Regions from separate parts of the Streptomyces sp. NBC_00984 genome, predicted to be linked through region 1. Evidence: riboswitches for the same ligand, from Rfam matches in the RefSeq annotation. Region 1 holds a riboswitch; each other region holds the start of a gene.
The links. Region 1 has a riboswitch for cobalamin ahead of OG520_RS30985 (cobalamin biosynthesis protein). Riboswitches for the same ligand answer to the same signal wherever they lie in the genome.
Positions count from the first base shown of each region.

Region 2: it holds a riboswitch for cobalamin, as region 1 does, so the genes downstream of both, OG520_RS03925 (FecCD family ABC transporter permease) here and OG520_RS30985 (cobalamin biosynthesis protein) in region 1, are expected to answer to the same signal.
Region 3: it holds a riboswitch for cobalamin, as region 1 does, so the genes downstream of both, OG520_RS28245 (prenyltransferase/squalene oxidase repeat-containing protein) here and OG520_RS30985 (cobalamin biosynthesis protein) in region 1, are expected to answer to the same signal.

Region 1 is NZ_CP108734.1:6,929,305-6,935,540, reverse strand. It holds gene OG520_RS31000 (class II aldolase/adducin family protein) at 1-131, opposite strand, end outside; gene OG520_RS30995 (anion permease) at 341-1,606, shown strand; gene OG520_RS30990 (hypothetical protein) at 1,629-1,859, shown strand; cobalamin riboswitch at 2,011-2,142, shown strand; gene OG520_RS30985 (cobalamin biosynthesis protein) at 2,287-3,285, shown strand; gene OG520_RS30980 (cobyric acid synthase) at 3,282-4,826, shown strand; gene OG520_RS30975 (putative cobaltochelatase) at 4,888-6,236, shown strand, end outside.
Region 2 is NZ_CP108734.1:930,666-936,901, reverse strand. It holds gene cynS (cyanase) at 87-557, opposite strand; gene OG520_RS03950 (carbonic anhydrase) at 631-1,230, opposite strand; gene cynR (transcriptional regulator CynR) at 1,366-2,274, shown strand; gene OG520_RS03940 (GntR family transcriptional regulator) at 2,336-2,983, shown strand; gene OG520_RS03935 (hypothetical protein) at 3,029-3,478, shown strand; gene OG520_RS03930 (DUF402 domain-containing protein) at 3,501-4,019, shown strand; cobalamin riboswitch at 4,188-4,333, shown strand; gene OG520_RS03925 (FecCD family ABC transporter permease) at 4,435-5,544, shown strand; gene OG520_RS03920 (ABC transporter ATP-binding protein) at 5,544-6,236, shown strand, end outside.
Region 3 is NZ_CP108734.1:6,312,797-6,319,032, forward strand. It holds gene OG520_RS28235 (energy-coupling factor transporter transmembrane protein EcfT) at 1-387, opposite strand, end outside; gene OG520_RS28240 (SCO2322 family protein) at 384-1,064, opposite strand; gene OG520_RS28245 (prenyltransferase/squalene oxidase repeat-containing protein) at 1,061-2,329, opposite strand; cobalamin riboswitch at 2,439-2,574, opposite strand; gene OG520_RS28250 (DinB family protein) at 2,680-3,249, shown strand; gene OG520_RS28255 (MBL fold metallo-hydrolase) at 3,313-4,353, opposite strand; gene OG520_RS28260 (aldehyde dehydrogenase) at 4,579-6,039, shown strand; gene OG520_RS28265 (ferredoxin) at 6,039-6,236, shown strand, end outside.

The DNA.
Region 1 (6,236 bases):
ATGGTGTCGCCGACCCGTGCCGACACGTTTCCCGAGGTCCCGACGACGAGGCCCTCGGCCGCCGTCCGCCGGGCGGTGGTGACGACACCGTCCCAGGCGCGTCCGATCGCGTCCCGCTGCTGCTCGCTCATACGCCGATCCTGTCAGCCCCGGAGGCGAACGGGTATGCGATCGGCCACAGCCGCGCCCCGCCGGAAAACCGGGCCACGCCTCGCCCGGACACAAGCGGAATGCTCACACTCCGGTTTGGAACACCCCAACGCCCTGCCCAGTTCATCTTCCGTTCACCCAGGTTGCCTACGGTCCACATGCCAATGACGTCGAACGATTGCCTGGGTAAATGGAACACATCACGCTGCTACTCGCGATTGTGATCGTGACAGCTCTAGTGTTCGATTTCACGAACGGTTTCCACGACACCGCGAACGCGATGGCGACGACCATCTCGACCGGTGCACTCAGACCGAAGACAGCGGTGGCCATGTCCGCCGTTCTCAATCTCGTCGGCGCGTTCCTGTCGGTGGAGGTCGCCAAGACGATCTCCGGCGGGATCATCAACGAGGACGGGCTGCGAACAGAAGTCATCTTCGCGGCACTCGTCGGCGCCATTCTGTGGAATCTGCTGACCTGGCTGGTCGGACTGCCGTCCAGCTCCTCGCACGCCCTGTTCGGCGGTCTGATCGGCGCGGCCGTGATGTCGGCGGGCTGGTCGTCCGTCAACGGCGGCACCGTCGTCACCAAGGTGCTGCTGCCCGCCCTCGCCGCCCCGATCGTCGCCGGTCTGGCCGCGCTGCTGGCCACCAGGCTGACGTACCGGATCGGCGGGAAGGTCCGCAACGACGCCCAGGAGAAGGCCACCGCCAAGGGTTACCGCGCGGGCCAGATCGCCTCGGCCGGACTGGTCTCCCTCGCCCACGGCACCAACGACGCGCAGAAGACCATGGGCATCATCACCCTGGCCCTGGTCACCGGCGGCGTCCTGCACCCGGGCGCCAACCCGCCGGTCTGGGTCATCGTCTGCGCCGGTACGGCCATCGCGCTCGGCACCTACCTGGGCGGCTGGCGCATCATCCGCACCATGGGCAGCGGCCTCACCGACCTCAGGCCGCCGCAGGGCTTCGCCGCCCAGACCAGCGCGGCCACCGTCATCCTGGCCTCCTCGCACCTCGGCTTCTCCCTCTCCACCACCCAGTCCTGCTCCGGCGCCGTGATGGGCGCGGGCCTCGGCCGCCAGGGCGGTGTGGTCCGCTGGTCCACCGCCACCCGGATGTTCGTCGCCTGGGGTCTGACCCTGCCGGCCGCGGGTCTGGTCGGCGCGGGCGCGGAACTCCTCACCAAGCAGGGCACCTGGGGCGTCGTGGTCGTCGCGGTGCTGCTGGTCGCGGGCTCCGGTGCGATCTGGCTGGTGTCGCGCCGCAAGCCGGTCGGCCACGACGATGTCGCGCCGGCGGACGTCGACATCGAGCCCGCGGGTGTCGTCACCACGGCCATCGCCGCCGTCAGCCCGCCGCCCACCGCGGCCCAGGCGACGGCCCAGAACCTCATGACCACCATTCCGGCCCCGGCCGGAACCACCCAGGACCCGGCGCGACCCGCCACCGTCTGACCCGGCCGTCTAAGGATTCAGCATGAACATCGACTGGGCAGCCCTCGGCTCCGTATTCGGCGTCTCCCTCGTTGTCACCGTCGCGCTGGTGGGCCTCTTCACCCTGGGCATCGTCGGCCTCTCCAAGCAGCCGGAACCGGCGGCGCAGGGCGGCTCCGGCGGCTCGCTGCTGCTGGCCCGCGCCGGCGCGTACGTCTGCTTCACGCTGTGCGCGGCGGCCGTCGCGTACGGCATCTATCTGATCGTCGCCTGAGCCACTCCCGCGCACGCCCTCCCATCGGGCCGGACACCAGAGGTGTCCGGCCCGATGTGGGTCTCAGCACACTGCGCCGTCGCAGGTCAACGGCAGGTTGACGGGCGTTCGCAGAGCGTGGTGGACTGCCGGAGCCAATTACGGCGACAGCAGAGGAAGCCGGTGCGAATCCGGCGCGGTCCCGCCACTGTCACCGGGGAGCGGTCCCCCACACCGGAAGTCACGGCACGCGCGAGCGGGCTGGAAGGCCGGGGGAACCGCGGATCCGGGAGCCAGGAGACTCTCGTCGCCGGTCACGTCGAACCAGGGCGCGGACCCTGAGTGAGGACATATCGCCATGCCTGGCCGCCCTGCGTCCGCTGTTCCGGCGCTCTCGACGAGAGCCGCCTGTACGAAGGTCCTCCGAGGCGCGACGGCCGGTTGAGCCGTGCGAGCCGACCGCATCTTCGCGTACGGCGCCACGGCCGGTCTGATCGGCGATCTGCTGCTCGGTGACCCCCGCAGGGGACACCCGGTCGCCGCCTTCGGGCGGGCCGCGGCGGGCGTCGAACGCCGTCTGTGGCGCGACCACCGCGGGTGGGGCGCGCTGCACACCCTCGTCTGCGCCGGAGGCGCCGCAGGTGGTGCCGCGCTGATCACCCGCGCCGTACGCCGCAGCCCCGCCGCCTCCGTCGCGCTGACCGCGGCCGTCACCTGGTCCGTCGTCGGCGGTACGTCCCTGGGGCGCGAGGCGCGGGCCATCGGCGGCGCCCTGGCGGCCGGTGACCTCGACCTGGCCCGCGAGCGGCTGCCGCATCTGTGCGGGCGCGACCCGCAGTCCCTGGACGGGCCGCAGATCGCCCGCGCCGTGGTGGAGTCCGTGGCGGAGAACACCTCGGACGCCGTGGTCGGCGCCCTGGTGTGGGGCGCGCTGGCCGGGGTCCCCGGGCTGGCCGGCTTCCGGGCCGCCAACACCCTCGACGCGATGGTCGGTCACAAGTCGCCCCGCCACCGGCGCTACGGCTGGGCCTCGGCCCGCCTCGACGACCTCGCGGGCTGGCCCGGCGCCCGGCTCACGGCCCTGCTCGCCGTGGCCGCCGGGGGGCGGCCGGGCGGAGCGGTCCGCGCCTGGCGGGCCGATGCCGCCAAGCACCCGAGCCCCAACGCGGGCCCGGTGGAGGCCTCGTTCGCGGGAGCGCTCGGCGTACGCCTCGGCGGAACCCTCGCGTACGGCGGCCGGGTCGAGCACCGCCCCGTGCTCAACGGGGAGACGGGCCGGGCCGTGGAGACCGAGGACATCGAGCGCGCGGTCCGGCTGTCGCGCCGGGTGGGCGCGCTGGCCCTCGGCGTGTGCGTGGCGGGACGGATCGGCGCGGCCCTCGCCGCACGACGGATCGCGGGGCGCCGGACGGCAGCACCTCGCAGCGCAGGACGGAGAAGCACATGAGCGGCGGACTGCTGGTCGCCGGAACCACTTCCGACGCGGGCAAGAGCGTCGTGACGGCAGGCATCTGCCGCTGGCTCGTGCGCCGGGGCGTGAAGGTGGCGCCCTTCAAGGCGCAGAACATGTCGCTGAACTCGTTCGTCACCCGCGAAGGTGCCGAGATCGGGCGCGCCCAGGCCATGCAGGCCCAGGCCGCCCGCGTCGAGCCGACCGCGCTGATGAACCCGGTCCTGCTCAAGCCCGGCAGCGACCGCTCCAGCCAGGTCGTCCTGATGGGGAAGCCGGTCGGCGAGATGAGCGCGCGCGGCTACCACGGGGGCAGGCAGGAAGCGCTCCTCTCCACGGTCGTGGACTGCCTGGAGCAGCTCCGGGGCACGTACGACGCGGTGATCTGCGAGGGGGCGGGCAGCCCGGCCGAGATCAATCTGCGGCGCACGGACATCGTGAACATGGGCATCGCACGGGCGGCGCGCTTCCCGGTGGTGGTCGTCGGCGACATCGACCGCGGCGGTGTCTTCGCCTCGTTCTTCGGTACGACGGCGCTGCTCGCCGCGGAGGACCAGTCGCTGATCGCCGGCTATCTCGTCAACAAGTTCCGCGGCGACGTGTCGCTGCTGGAGCCGGGTCTGGAGATGCTGCGGGACCTCACCGGGCGGCCGACGTACGGCGTGCTGCCCTTCGCCCACGGCCTCGGCATCGACGAGGAGGACGGTCTGCGGGTCTCGTTGCGCGGAGCCGTGCGCGAGTCGGTCGTCGCACCGCCGCACGGCGAGGACGTGCTGCGCGTCGCGGTGTGCGCGGTGCCCCTGATGTCGAACTTCACCGACGTGGACGCGCTGGCCGCCGAGCCCGGCGTCGTCGTCAGGTTCGTGGACCGCGCCGAGGAGCTGTCCGACGCCGACCTCGTCGTCGTGCCGGGCACCCGCGGCACCGTGAAGGCGCTGGCCTGGCTGCGCGAGCGCGGCCTCGCCGACGCGCTGGCGCGGCGCGCGGCCGAGGGCCGGCCGGTCCTCGGCATCTGCGGCGGATTCCAGCTCCTCGGCGAGCACATCGAGGACGAGGTCGAGTCCCGGGCCGGGCTGGTCGAGGGCCTCGGCCTCCTCCCCGTACGCATCCGCTTCGACCGCGAGAAGACCCTGGCCCGGCCCGTCGGCGAGGCGCTCGGCGCGCCGGTCGAGGGGTACGAGATCCACCACGGCGTGGCGGACGTACGCGGCGGAGAGGCGTTCCTGGACGGTTGCCGGGTCGGCGCCGTGTGGGGCACCCACTGGCACGGTTCGCTGGAGAGCGACGAATTCCGCCGCCGCTTCCTGACCGAGGTCGCGCGGGCCGCCGGCCGGCGCTTCGTCCCCGCTCCCGACACCGGGTTCGCGGCGCTGCGCGAGGAGCAGCTCGACCGCCTCGGCGATCTCGTCGAAGAGCACGCGGACACCGACGCGTTGCTGCGGCTCATAGAGTCGGGCGCGCCGCCGGGGCTTCCCTTCATCGCACCCGGAGCACCCGGAGCACCCGGAGCGCCCGGAGCCCCCGGAGGCCGCCGATGACCCCGGGCGCCGGCCGAGGCCGCCTTGTTCATGCCCATTCACCCGCAGGAAGGATCGCCTCGTGAGCACGCATTTCCCGTTCACCGCCGTCGTCGGGCAGCAGGACCTGCAACTCGCCCTGCTGCTCAACTCCGTCGCACCGAACATCGGTGGCGTGCTCGTACGGGGAGAGAAGGGCACCGCGAAGAGCACCGCCGTACGCGCGCTCTCGGCGCTGCTGCCGGGGGTGGACGTCGTGTCCGGGTGCCGTTTCTCCTGCGCCCCCGCGTCGCCGGACCCGGCGTGTCCCGACGGTCCCCATGAGGCGGGGACCGGTGTGTCGCGGGACGCCCGGATGGTTGAGCTGCCCGTCGGCGCGTCCGAGGACCGGCTCGTCGGGGCGCTCGACATCGAGCGGGCGCTCGCGGAGGGCGTGAAGGCGTTCGAGCCGGGCCTGCTCGCCGACGCGCATCGCGGGATTCTCTACGTCGACGAGGTCAACCTGCTCCACGACCACCTCGTGGACCTGTTGCTGGACGCGGCCGCCATGGGTGCCTCGTACGTCGAGCGCGAAGGCGTCTCGGTACGGCACGCGGCGCGCTTCCTGCTCGTCGGGACGATGAACCCCGAGGAGGGCGAACTGCGACCGCAGTTGCTCGACCGCTTCGGGCTGACCGTCGAGGTCGCCGCGTCCCGGGAGACGGATCAGCGGGTCGAGGTCGTGCGGCGGCGTCTCGCGTACGACGACGACCCCGCGGCCTTCGCCGCCGGCTGGGCCGACGAGGAGGACGCGCTGCGGGCGAGGATCGTCGCCGCGCGTGCGCTGCTGCCCGAAGTGCGGCTCGGGGACGCGGCGTTGCGGCAGATCGCGGCCACCTGCGCGGCCTTCGAGGTGGACGGGATGCGCGCGGACATCGTGATGGCGCGGACGGCCACCGCACTGGCCGCCTGGGCGGGACGTACGGATGTGCTCGCCGAGGACGTGCGGCAGGCGGCTCTGCTCGCGCTCCCCCACCGGCGCCGGCGCAATCCGTTCGACGCGCCGGGGCTCGACGAGGACAAGCTCGACGACACGCTGGAGCAGAACCGCGGCGAGGACGAGGACCCGGACCCGGACGGCCCCGGTGGCGGCGGCCGGCCCCCGCGGGGCGACGGCCCCGACACGCCGCCGCAGCCCGAGGGCGAGGCCGGCGACACGCCCGCGCCGTCCGTGCCCGAGCAGGGGCGGGAACAGGGGCAGGGGCAGTCCTCCGGGGGCGCTGAGCAGCAACCCGTACGCGCCGCCGAGCCGTTCCGCACGAAGATGCTGAGCGTTCCCGGTCTGGGCGAGGGCGCGGCGGGGCGGCGGTCCCGGGCGCGCACCGAGCACGGGCGTACGACCGGTGCGCGGCGTCCGCAGGGCGCGCTGACCAAGCTGCATCTGGCGGCGAC
Region 2 (6,236 bases), 6.0 Mb from region 1:
GGGTGTGGGGCGGGCGGGTGGCCCGCGGCGGGCCGGACGCGGCCGTACGGCGTCGTCCGGCCCGCCGTGTTGTGTTCCGCGCAGGGTCAGAACGGCTTGGTGGGGAGGTACTTGCCGTCGAGAGTGATGACGGCGCGCTCGCCGCCCTCGGGGTCGGCGACCTTCTTCACATCGAGCTTGAAATTGATGGCACTGATGATGCCGTCGCCGAACTGCTCGTGGACCAGGGCCTTGAGGGTGGTGCCGTAGACCTGGAGCATCTCGTAGAAGCGGTAGATGGTCGGGTCGGTGGGAATGCCGCCGGGGATCGATCCGCGGGTCGGGATGGTCTGCAGCAGCATCGCCGCGTCGTCGTCGAGGCCGAGGAGCTCGGCGACGGCCTCGGCGGAGTTCTGCGGCAGGGCGTGCTGGCCGAGGACGGCGGCGGTGACGAAGGCGACCGAAAGCCCGGCGGCGTCGGCGATCTGCTGCCAGCTGAGGTCCTTGCGGGTCTTGGCCTCGACGGCGGCGATGGCGAGGGCCTGGCGGGCGGTGGGGTCGAACTGGGCGTGCGTCATGACAGGGGGTCCTTTCGGGGCGCCGGCCTTGTTGTGCGGCCGGGCGGTCGTCGTGGTGAAGGGGGGTGGGTGGTCAGGCCGCGGCCGGGGCGGCATCGATGGTTTCGACGGTGCCGGTGGCTATGTCGAACACCCAGCCGTGCAGCGTGAGCGTCCGGTCGGCCAGGGCGCGGGCCACGGAGGGGTGGGTGGTCAGGTTCTGCAGTTGGGCGGCCACGTTCGCCCGCACCAGCGCGGCGACCTTGGCCGGTCCGGACACGGCCGGCTCGGCGGCGGCGCGGGCCCGCGCGGCGTCGGCGTGCCGCAGCCAGCCGGCGATGACCGGCGCGGCGCTGAGGTCGTGCTCCTCCGCCAGGGCGGTCATCGCGCCGCAGGAGGAGTGGCCGCAGATGACGATGTCGGTCACGTGCAGCACGGCGACGGCGTACTCGACGCTTGCCGCGATGCCGTCCGGGCCGGATGCGTACGCGGGGACGAGATTGCCGGCGGTACGGATGACGAACAGCTCGCCCGGGTCGCTCTGCGTGATCAGTTCGGGGACCACGCGGGCGTCGGAGCAGCCGACGAACAGCGTCTTCGGCCGGTGGGTCGTGGCCAGGTGGGCGAAGAGCCCCGCCTTGGCGGGAAAGACGTCGCGACGGAAACGCACGAGGCCGCCCGTGAGGTCATGCATCGGTCACTCCTTTCGGTGAATGCCGGCCCGACGGGCTGACGAAATCCACCATGCATGACCTCCATCTATAGTGTCCAAGTCTTGCTACCCATGATCCTTATAGATCGCATCAATAGTGTGAGTTATGCTGCGCGTATGGGTCCGGAACTACGTCACCTCCGCTATCTGATCGCGGTGGCCGAACACGGTAATTTCACGCGCGCCGCCGAAGAGCTGCGCATCTCGCAGCCGACACTGTCGCAGCAGATCAAGCAACTGGAGCGGGCCGTCGGTGTCCAGCTGCTCGACCGAAGCGGTCGCGGCGTCCGCCCCACCGACGCGGGCGAGGCCTATGTGCACTACGCGCGGCGGGCACTGCGGGAACTGGCGGCCGCCGACCGTGCCGTCCTCGACGTCGCGGACCTCTCCCGGGGGCATCTGCGGCTGGCGGTGACGCCGACCTTCACCGCGTATCTCGTCGGCCCGCTCGTGGAGGCGCTGCACGCGCGCCACCCCGGCATCACGCTGGACCTGCGGGAAATGACCCAGGACCGCATCGAAGCGAGCCTTCTGGCCGACGATCTCGACCTCGGGATCGCCTTCGCGGGATCCCATCTGCCCGGCATCACCGCGACCGCCCTGTTCACCGAGACCCTCAGCCTCGTCGTCGCCACGGACCGTGCCGAGGACCGGGGCGACCGGCCACTGCCGGTGAGCGACCTGGCCGACCAGCAACTCGCGTTGCTCAGCAGCGACTTCGCCACCCGGAGCCATATCGACGGCTACTTCGCCCGGCATCGTGTCAGCCCGCCGATCTCCGTGGAGGCCAACACCATCCAGGCCCTCACCGAAATCGTCCGGCGTACCGGCCCGCTGGCCACCGTGCTGCCCGACGCGATCGCGGACGACCACCTTCACCTCACGCCGATTCCCATCGACCCTCCGCTGCCCGCCCGCGTCGCCACCTTGCTGCACCGGGAGAGCGCCTACGAGAGCGCCGCCGCGCGCGCTTTCTCCCGGCTCGCCCGCGACCTGATCCGCGCGCGCGGCTACGCACCGGCCTGAGAATCCCGTGCCGCGGACGGCATACCGAATACGGACGTCGAGTGATGAGAGAATTGAGGACATGACAGGGTCTGGAGACTTCGAGCCGGAGTCGGAGCGGGTCACGCGCCAGTTGCGTGACGAGATCATCGACGGTGTGCGTGAGCCGGGCAGCAAGCTCGTCGAGCGCGAGCTCGCCGCGGAGCTCGGGGTGAGCAGGCTGCCCGTCCGAGAGGCCCTGAAGGCGCTGGTCACCGAGGGGCTGGTGACACCCAGGCCGCGAACCTGGGCCGTTGTACGGGAGTTCACACCGGCGGACGTCGAGGACCTCGACGAGGTCCGCGCGGCCCTGGAGACGCTGACCTTCCGGCTCGCCGCCCAACGGCGCACCCGCGCGGGACTCGAGAAGCTCCGCTCGGATCTCGACGCCGAGCTGAAGGCGGCGGAGAAGGGGGATGCCGTACGGGCCCACCGGGCCGCCGCCGACTTCCACGAGACGGTCACCGAACTGGCCGACAACGAACTCCTGAACGAGCTCCAGAGCACTCTTCGCAGCAGGATGCGCTGGCTGCTGGGGCAGCACGACGACCTGGAGGGCGTCGCGCAGGAGCACGAAGGCCTCTACAAGGCGATTGCGGAGCGTGATGTCGCGCGGGTCGGGAAGCTGGCCGACGAACACCTGGTGACAGGTCGCAACGCAGCCGCCGCGCGCCGCAAGCACCAGGGCTGAGCGGTACGGCCCGGCCACGGGACCCCGGCGCGGATCCGCGCGGCCGTGCCGATGTCCGCGCCCGACACCGTCTCCGCGGCGCGGCCCTCCGTGGGCGCGGTCGCCGAGGCCGGCGGCGAGCCGGTCCACATACCCGCGACAAGAGCCCTGGCGGGCACAGGAGTTCAGACCCGTGCCAGCGTATGGGGCACGGTGGGGCGCCTGTACTTCACGATCCCGGGCAAGGGCGACTACATCCGCTCTGGCAACGTTGTCACGAGTAACAACCGCTCGGTGGTGGCCACCGCACGTCACTGCGGCTTCGGTGAAGGCGGCACCAACTACCGTGTTGCGCCCAACTACGACAAGGGCAACGCCCCCCACGGCTGGTGGGGCTGGCGCAGCGCGGGCTGGGTCACGGGAGGCGGCCAGGAGAACGACAACGCCTTCCTCGTCCTGGACACCCCGGACGGAGCGGTTGCCGGTCACCGGTCGGTTGCCGGGCCATCGCTGTAGTGTCCCGGCCATGGATGCGTTCATGGATGCTGATGAGGTGCTGGTCTCCGTCCGTAAGTACGACGGCAGCCTGCACTGGCACCACTCCATGGTCCGGCTGGGCGAGGACGAGCACGGGGTCTGGCTCGGGGCGCCGGTCGGCACCGTCTACAGCAAGGGTGCCGAGGGGCCTGTCTATGCCACGCGGGAGGCCAGGGTCATGCTCTTTCCCCGTGATGCCTGGTGGACGGCGCTGTTCCAAGCGGCTCCCGCGCGGCTGGACGCCTACTGCGATGTCACCACCCCGGCCCGGTGGTTGCACCCCGGGGAGGTCACCATGATCGACCTGGACCTCGATGTCTGCCGCGTACGTGACGGGGGAAGCGTGTTCGTCGACGACGAGGACGAGTTTGCCGATCACCGGGTCCGATACTCCTACCCGGCCGACGTCATCGACCGGGCCACGGCGTCGGCCGACCGACTGAGGGCTGCGCTCACCGCGCACGCGGAGCCCTTCGGCAGCCGCTGTCAGTCCTGGCTCGCCGAGATCTCCTCGCGCTGACCGGAATGCCATCGCGTTCCCCTCGGGGCGAGGCCCCCCGGTTCTTCCGTGCAGGAGAGTGGTGACGGCCGGGGCGGGCCACGCGAGCAGAAGCCGCGGACCAGCCCCCGTCGACCAGCCATCACCTGGCCGCACGTGCGCAAATCGGTGCACACCGACCATCCCCCCTGACGGTGTGTCAACCCATGCACGCTAAGCTGCAAGTGCCCCGCGGGGGAAGTCCGGTCGAAATCCGGCGCTGACCCGCAACGGTAGGCGGAGCCCGAGATATGGCCCCGTGAGCCCGATTACCCGCGGTGGTGAAGGCTCCTGTCAATTCGCCGTGGACTGCGAGTGGTGCTGCGCAGGGCGCTCCGCGTCCGGGCTGCTCCTTTGATCACGTAGGTGCACGGCCCGAGGCGAAAGCGATCCGCCCGTGGCCACACCCCTCGTCCGTAAGCCTGCCGTGCCCTCGCGCACGGCCCGTGCCGGAGCCGGGCCCGCGCCGCCCCGGCGCGTGTCGCTGTCGCTGCTCCTTCCCGTCCTGTGCGCCGTGCTCCCGGTCTCCCTCGTCTGCGGGGCGGGCATCGGGGCGTCGGGGCTCTCCTGGAGCGAAGTGCTGTGTTGTCTGTGGGCCGGGCTGACGGGCGGCCGAATAGCCCCTGACCAGGTGCCCGCGTACACCATCGTCTGGGAACTGCGCTTTCCGCGAGCCGTGCTGGCCGCGGTCGTCGGGGCCGGACTCTCGGCCATCGGCGTCGCCGTGCAGGCCATGGTCCGCAACGCCCTTGCCGACCCGTTCGTCCTCGGCATCTCCTCGGGCGCGGCGGTCGGTGCCAATGCCGTGCTCATCTTCGGAGCCTTCGGCACGCTGGGCATCTGGGCGCTGTCCACGGCGTCGTTCCTTTCCGCGCTCCTCGCCATGATGCTGGTGTACGCCATCGCACGCACCGCTCGTGGTCTGACCCCGCTGCGGCTCGTCCTGACGGGCACCGCGATGTACTACGGCTTCTCGGCCGTCACCACGTTCATGGTGTTCGCGGCCGAGCGCGGTGAAGCCGCCCGCTCCGCGATGATGTGGATGCTCGGCAGCCTCGGCGGAGCCGACTGGGCCTCCGTACCGATTGCCGCGGGGGCCGTGCTCGGCGGTCTCGCCCACCTCGCCTGGTCGGCGCGTCGGCTGAACGCCCTGGCCATGGGCGACGAGACCGCTGCCGCGCTGGGGGTGGACGCGGGGCGGCTGCGCAAGGAACTTTTCCTGGTCTCCGCGGCCGTCACGGGGGCGGTGGTCGCGGTCAGCGGTGCGATCGGCTTCGTCGGACTGATGGTCCCGCACGCCGTACGGATGCTCGTCGGCGCGGACCACCGCCGGCTGCTGGCCGTCGCACCACTGGTGGGTGCTGTCCTGTTGATCTGGGTGGACATCCTCTCCCGCGTGGTGCTCGCGCCTGCCGAACTGCCGGTGGGCGTGCTGACCGCGGTCATCGGCGTGCCGTGCTTCGTACTCCTGATGCGCCGCCGCTCCTACACGTTCGGAGGCGCCTGATGCGGATCGACATCGATGCTCTGACGGTCGAGATCGCCGGCGCACGGCTGGTGGAGGAGGCCACACTGGGAGCGGGGGAGGGGCAGCTCGTCGGTCTGGTCGGGCCCAACGGCAGTGGCAAATCCACCCTGTTGCGTTGTGTCTACCGGGCTCTGCGTCCCTCGGGCGGCACGGTGCGGCTCGGCGGCGAGGATCTGTACGCCATGAGCGCGCGCGAAAGCGCGCGCCGGCTGGCCGCACTTCCCCAGGAGGCGGCCACCGAATTCGATTTCACGGTCGCCGAGGTCGTGGAGATGGGGCGGCTGCCGCACCAGTCGTCGATGGGACGTACCACCGACGAGGACCGGCAGGCGTGCGGGGCCGCGCTGGCGGGAGTGGGCGCCGACCACCTCGCCGACCGCGGCTTCCTCACTCTTTCCGGCGGCGAGAAGCAGCGGGTGCTGATCGCCCGCGCGCTGGCTCAGCAGCCCCGGCTGCTGGTGCTCGACGAGCCGACCAACCACCTCGACATCGCACAGCAGCTGGAAGTGCTGGCGCTGGTGCGCGACAGCGGGCTGACCGTCCTCACCGCGCTGCACGACCTCAACCTCGCCGCACTCCACTGCGATCTGCTCCATGTCATCGACGGCGGACGGATCGTCGCCTCCGGCGCTCCGCACGACGTGCTCACCCCCGGCCTGCTGGCCGAGGTC
Region 3 (6,236 bases), 620 kb from region 1:
GGTGACCCGGCCGCCGATCCTGACCCCCTTCGCCCAGTCGGGCAGCGGCACTTCGGGGAGCGTGAACACCAGGTGCGTGCCGGGGATCGGCGAACCGAGGAAGACGGAGAAGACCAGCCGCACGGCGACGACGAACAGCCCGATCCTGACGAACGCCCCGTACGAACGGGCCCACGGCGCGTCCGTGCGGCGCGCCGCCACGACGTAACCGGCCACCCCCACCAGCAGCCCGAGCAGCAGCGGATTGGTGGTCCGGGAGGCGGCGGTGGCGAGGCCGAGCGCCCACAGCCACCAGGCCCCGGCGGGCAGGGCGTTGCTCCGGTTCGCCTCGGGGGCGCGCAGCGGACGGCGGCGCGCCAGGACCGCGGAGCTGGTCGAGGCGGTCATCCGCGGCGGCGGCGGGCCTGCACGACCGCGGCGATGCCGAGGAGGAGAACGGCGCCGACACCGACGAGCACCCCGGCGGACGGGCCGCCGGAGCCGCCCGAGCCGGTGGCGGCCGCGGATCCGGCCGGTGAGGCGGAGGCGGACGCGGCAGGCGTGCCGTGCCCGTCGCCGGAGACCTGTTCGCCGCAGCCGGAGACCGGGTAGCCGGTGATCGCGCAGAGCATCGCGTCGCTGCTGTACCGCAAGGGCTTGGCCACCGAGGCGAGCGCCTCCGCGGCGCTCGCGTCGGGGTCGACCCGCGCGCACGCGGTGCGCAGCGCGGGCGGTGTCTCACCGGCCGGGGCGTCCGCGGTCGTGCCCGGGTCGATGACGAGCGCGATCCTCTTGGTGCCGTCCTCGGCCGGGGTGTCCGCGCAGATCTTCGTGAAGGCGGGGGCACGGCGCGGCTTCGCCGAGTCCTGGGAGTCCTCGCTCACCGAGAACCGGAAACCCTGCACCGTCCCGTCGTCGGGCCGGACCAGGGACGGGCCCTGGGTGGCGTACGTCCAGCCGGAGCCGGAGCCTTCCCAGAACGACCAGTACCGGTAGCCGGCCGCCTGGGCCGGACCCGCGCCGAGCACGGCCAGGACGGCGCCCAGGACCACCAGCAGCGCGGTGGCCCTTCCCGTGCGCCTCACAGCTGCCTGTTCTTCCGGCGACCGCTGATCAGGAAGAACGCGATTGCCGCGAGGACGAGGGCGATGCCGATGTACCACCACACGCCCCCGATCACGTCGTCGCCGCTGTGGACCTGGTCCTTCTCGGTGGCCTCGTACCCGGTGTCGGCGGACGGGTCGGGCGTCACGACGGCGGCGGGCGCGGGGCCGGCCGCGTTCAGCCGGGCGACCAGGTCGACGCCGCCGAAGTCCCGGGCGTTGTCGCCGGTCGAGTGGGCGGCCAGGATCAGCTGGGCGTAGGCGGCGGGGCCGTTCTGGGCGGCCCAGTCCGCGGAGTTCTTCTTCAGCCAGCCGAGCGCCCCGGCCGCCTTGTCCTGGTGACCGGCCGCGGACAGCGCGACGACCGCGTCCGCGGTGTTGCCGAAGTCGGGCTGCGGGGTGGAGTCGGTGGCACCCGGCATCGGCGCCTGGTTCAGGTGGCCGTTCCCGGCGAGGGCACCGGTGAGGTAGTGGGCGCCGTTCTGGGCGGCCTGCTCGGGCGTGAGGCCGGAACCGGGGTGGCAGCTGGGCGCCTTGCCCGCGGCGTTGTTCCCGACGGCCAGTGCCTTGCCCATCGCGCCGAGCACGGCGGCCGCGGTGGCGTCCGCGTTCGCGACGAGCTTCCCCTTCTTGTCGGGCTGGTAGGCGAAGGCGCCGCCGTCCTTGCCCCCGCACGGGATCGCGAGCGCGAGCAGCGGGTCGTACGGGGTCTTGCCGCCGGGGGTCGTGATGTCCGCGAGCCGCTGCCCCTGCCGGGCGAGGGCGCCGATCACCAGGGAAGTGGAGTTGGCGTCGCTGGGCGCGCCCGCGGTGTAGCCCCAGCCGCCGTCCTCGTTCTGCACGGACTTCAGCCAGCGCACCGAGTTGTTCACGGTCTCCCGGTGCCCGCCGACCTCGACCAGCGCCTGGGTGGCGGCCGCGGTGGCATTGGTGTCCCGCATCGTCTTCGCGTCGCACGGCTTGGAGACATCGGGCCGGAACGCGGCGTAGGAGCCGTCGGCGCACTGCTGGGAGATCAGCCAGTCCACCGACTTCGCGGCCGGTGTGACGCCTTCGAGCCGCTGGGCGAGGAAGGCCAGCGACTGCCGCCACACCCCGTCGTAGGTGGGGTCCTTCGTGCCGTACAGCCCGGCGGGCAGTGCGGCGGACGGCGAGGGGGACGGCGCTGCGACCGCGACCGGCGCTGCGGCCGCGCAGAGCACGGCGGCGGTGGCGGCGAGCGTTGCTGCGCTGCGGCGTACGGTCATGGCGGGCGGGGCCTCTCCTGCGGGGTGAACCGGGCACAGGCACGCTCAGGCACCAGGCTCCGGCTCCGTATACCTCGACGGTGCCGACCACCGGCGGGTCCGGTGGTCCGAGCCGGTCACGACCGCGGACAGGGCATTCCGACTCACCGTCTGCGACGACGGCTCACGGCTGCGTGGTCAGTGCCGGATTCGCACCGGCTTCCCCCTGAACGGGCATGATGACGACCCGCACACTCTACCGGGCGGGCCCGGCCGGGCCCGGGGCGGCTTCGGCTCGCCGGCAACGCGGAATACCCACTGGCGGGCAACGGGGGAAACCCACTGGCGAGTTCGGCCCCGAACGGACGACCATGTCCCGCATGAGTGATCAACCCGCACGCTGGACCCAGGCGACCGTCTACCCCGACATGTGGGCGGACCCGGACGACGACCCCCGCAGCAAGGAGGGCACGAGCCCGGAGGGCGAGCTCGCGACGCTCGCGGAGTATCTGACCGACTACCGGCTGACCCTGCGGATGAAGTGCGACGGCCTGGACGCGGAGCAGCTGGCCCGCCGGTCGGTCCCGCCGTCGACGCTGTCGCTGCTCGGCCTCCTGCGCCACCTCGCCGAGGTGGAACGGGACTGGCGCAACTGGATCACCGACGGTGAACCGCTGCCGAAGCTGTACGGCAAGCGGGACGCGGACTTCGACGGAGCCGTCGCCGAGCAGGCCGTGGTCGACGCCGCGTACGCCGATCTGCAGCGCGAGCAGGCCGCGACCGACGCCGCGCTGGCCGGGCACCCGGACCTCGGCGAGCGGCTGGGGAAGGACAAGATCTCCGTCCGGGAGCTGCTGGTGCACAGGATCGAGGAGTACGCCCGGCACTGCGGGCAGGCCGACCTGCTGCGCGAGTGCATCGACGGACGGGTGGGTCAGTGAGGCCCTGCCATTGAGATGAGCCCCGCGGGGCGGCCTGCCTCACACTGCGATGCCCGCCCCGCCTCACACTGCGATATATGTCACCGGCTCGCTCCCCGGCACCGCCTCCGCGCGCCCGAGCTTCACCAGCCGCCGCAGATGCGCCTCGGCCTCCGAGACGGCGATGTTCCGGGAGCCGTGCGGGATCTGCGCCCAGGGCCGGTTCCACTCCATCCGCTCGGCCAGCTCCCACGGCGTCAGCGGCTCGGCCAGCAGTCCCAGCAGCCCGGTCAGCCGCTCCTCGTGATGGCCGAGGAGCTCCCGTACGCGTCCCGCCGCGTCGGTGAAGGCGTACTGATGCGCGGGCAGCACCTCGGCGGCCCCGAGCCGGCCGATGCGCTCCAGCGAGTCGAGGTAGTCGCCGAGCGGGTCGGTGACCGTCGCGTCGTCCGGGTCCTCGTACAGCCCGATGTGCGGACTGATCCCCGGCAGCAGGTGATCCCCCGAGAAGAGCCGCCCCCGGCCCGGCAGATTCCCCGGATGCTCCTCCTCCAGGTGCAGGCACACATGCCCCGGCGTGTGCCCCGGCGTCCAGATCGCCCGCAGCCTGCGCCCCGCCAGACCGAGCAGCTCACCGGGCACGATCTCCCGGTCCGGCAGCGCGGCCCGCAATCCCGGCAAGGTACGCATCCGCCCCCCGCCGGCCGCGGCGGCCCGCAACGGCGCGAGGTGCTCCTCGGGCGCACCGACCGCGGCGAGCTTGGCCGCGAGATACGTCAGCCAGGTACCGGGCCGGGACTCCCGGGTACGTCGCACGATCGCGGTGTCCGCCGCGTGCATGGCGATCCAGGCCCCGGAAGCCTCGCGCACCTGGCCGGAGAGCCCGTGGTGGTCGGGATGGTGGTGGGTGATGACCACCCCGTGGATGTCGGCCATCTCCGTACCGACGGCGGCGAGCCCGGCACCGAGCGTGTCCCAGGCCTCGGGATCGTCCCACCCGGTGTCGATCAGGACCGGTCCCCGATCGGTGTCCAGGACGTGCACGAGGGTATGGCCGAGCGGATTGTCCGGGATGGGCACCTTGATGCTGTGCACGCCCCCGCCGTGGTCGGTCACCTGCGTCATGAGGTCCCCATCTCTCTGGACGGCGTACGGCTTCGCGGCTCCGGTGCGTCGCCCCCACTGTAACGAGAACTTGTTCCAGTAGTAGCCCTGGTTGACCATCTCGTCCGGGGTGCTGTCGCGGCCGTGGACTCCTGGAACTGGAACTGGTATCAGTTCTGACACAGAGTCAGATGCCGAGTCGGATACTGAGTCGGGCAACGCGCCGGGCCGCGGGAGGCAGCAGCCATGACCGAGCTTGTCGAACACGGAAAACTGTTCATCGGCGGGGAGTTGGTCGATCCGCTGGGCCGGGACACGATCGAGGTCGTCTCGCCGCACACCGAACAGGTCATCGGCCGGGTGCCGCACGCCTGCGAGGCGGACGTGGACCGTGCCGTCGCCGCCGGGCGGCGGGCGTTCGACGAGGGGCCCTGGGCGCGGATGAGCCCGGACGAACGGATCGCGGTGGTCACCCGGATCAAGGACGGGTTCGCCGTGCGGTACGAGGAGATCGCCCGGGTCATCAGCTCGGAGAACGGCACCCCGTACACGTCGAGCATCATGGTGCAGGCGCTCGCCGCGATGATGGTGTGGGACTCGGCGATCACCGTCGCCCGCGAGTTCCCGTACGAGGAGCGGCGGGCCGGGGCGCTCGGGCCGTTGCTGGTGCGCCGGGAGCCGGTCGGGGTGGTCGCGGCCGTGGTGCCGTGGAACGTTCCGCAGTTCACCGCCGCCGCCAAGCTCGCGCCCGCGCTGCTGGCCGGCTGCTCCGCCGTGCTCAAGGTCTCGCCCGAATCGCCGCTGGACGCCTACATCCTGGGCGAGATCGCCGCCGAGGCCGGGCTGCCGGAGGGGGTGCTGTCGATCCTTCCGGCCGACCGCGAGGTCAGCGAGTACCTGGTCGGGCATCCCGGTGTCGACAAGGTGTCGTTCACCGGGTCCGTGGCCGCCGGGCGCCGGGTGATGGAGGTCGCCTCGCGCAACCTCACCCGGGTCACCCTGGAGCTGGGCGGCAAGTCCGCCGCCGTCATCCTCCCGGACGCCGATCTGGACGCCGCCGTCGCGGGCATCGTCCCCTTCGCCTGGATGATCAACGGCCAGGCGTGCGTGGCCCAGACCCGCATCCTCGTCCCGCGCTCCCGCTACGACGAGACGTCCGAGGCGTTCGCCGCCGCGGCCGGTGCGCTGAAGGTCGGCGATCCGCTCGACCCCGCCACCGAACTCGGCCCCCTCGTCGCGCAGCGCCAGCAGCGGCGCTCGCTCGACTACATCCGGATCGGGCAGGACGAGGGCGCCAAGATCCTCACCGGCGGCGGCCGTCCGGCCTCCCAGGAGCGGGGCTGGTACGTCGAACCGACCCTCTTCGGGGACGTCGACAACTCCATGCGCATCGCCCGCGAGGAGATCTTCGGCCCCGTCATCTGCCTGCTGCCGTACGGCGACGAGGACGAGGCGGTGCGGATCGCCAACGACTCCGAGTACGGCCTCAGCGGCAGCGTCTGGACCGCCGACACCGAACGCGGCATCGACATCGCCCGCCGGGTCAGGACGGGCACGTACAGCGTGAACACCTTCAGCCTCGACATGCTCGGCCCGTTCGGCGGGTACAAGAACTCAGGTCTGGGGCGGGAGTTCGGCCCCGAGGGGTACGGCGAGTACTTCGAGCACAAGATGATCCACCTGCCGGCCGGATACGAGGGGGAATGATGGGGGACCGCTGGGCCGTCGAGGTCGACCGGGGGGTCTGCATCGGCTCCGGGATGTGCGTGAACCACGCGCCGGGCGCCTTCGCCCTGGACACCGCCCGCCAGTCCCGCCCGTCGGCCCCGGAGACCGACGCCGACGAGAAGGTCCTCACGGCCGCGGAGGGGTGCCCGGTCGAGGCGATCACGATCACACTGACC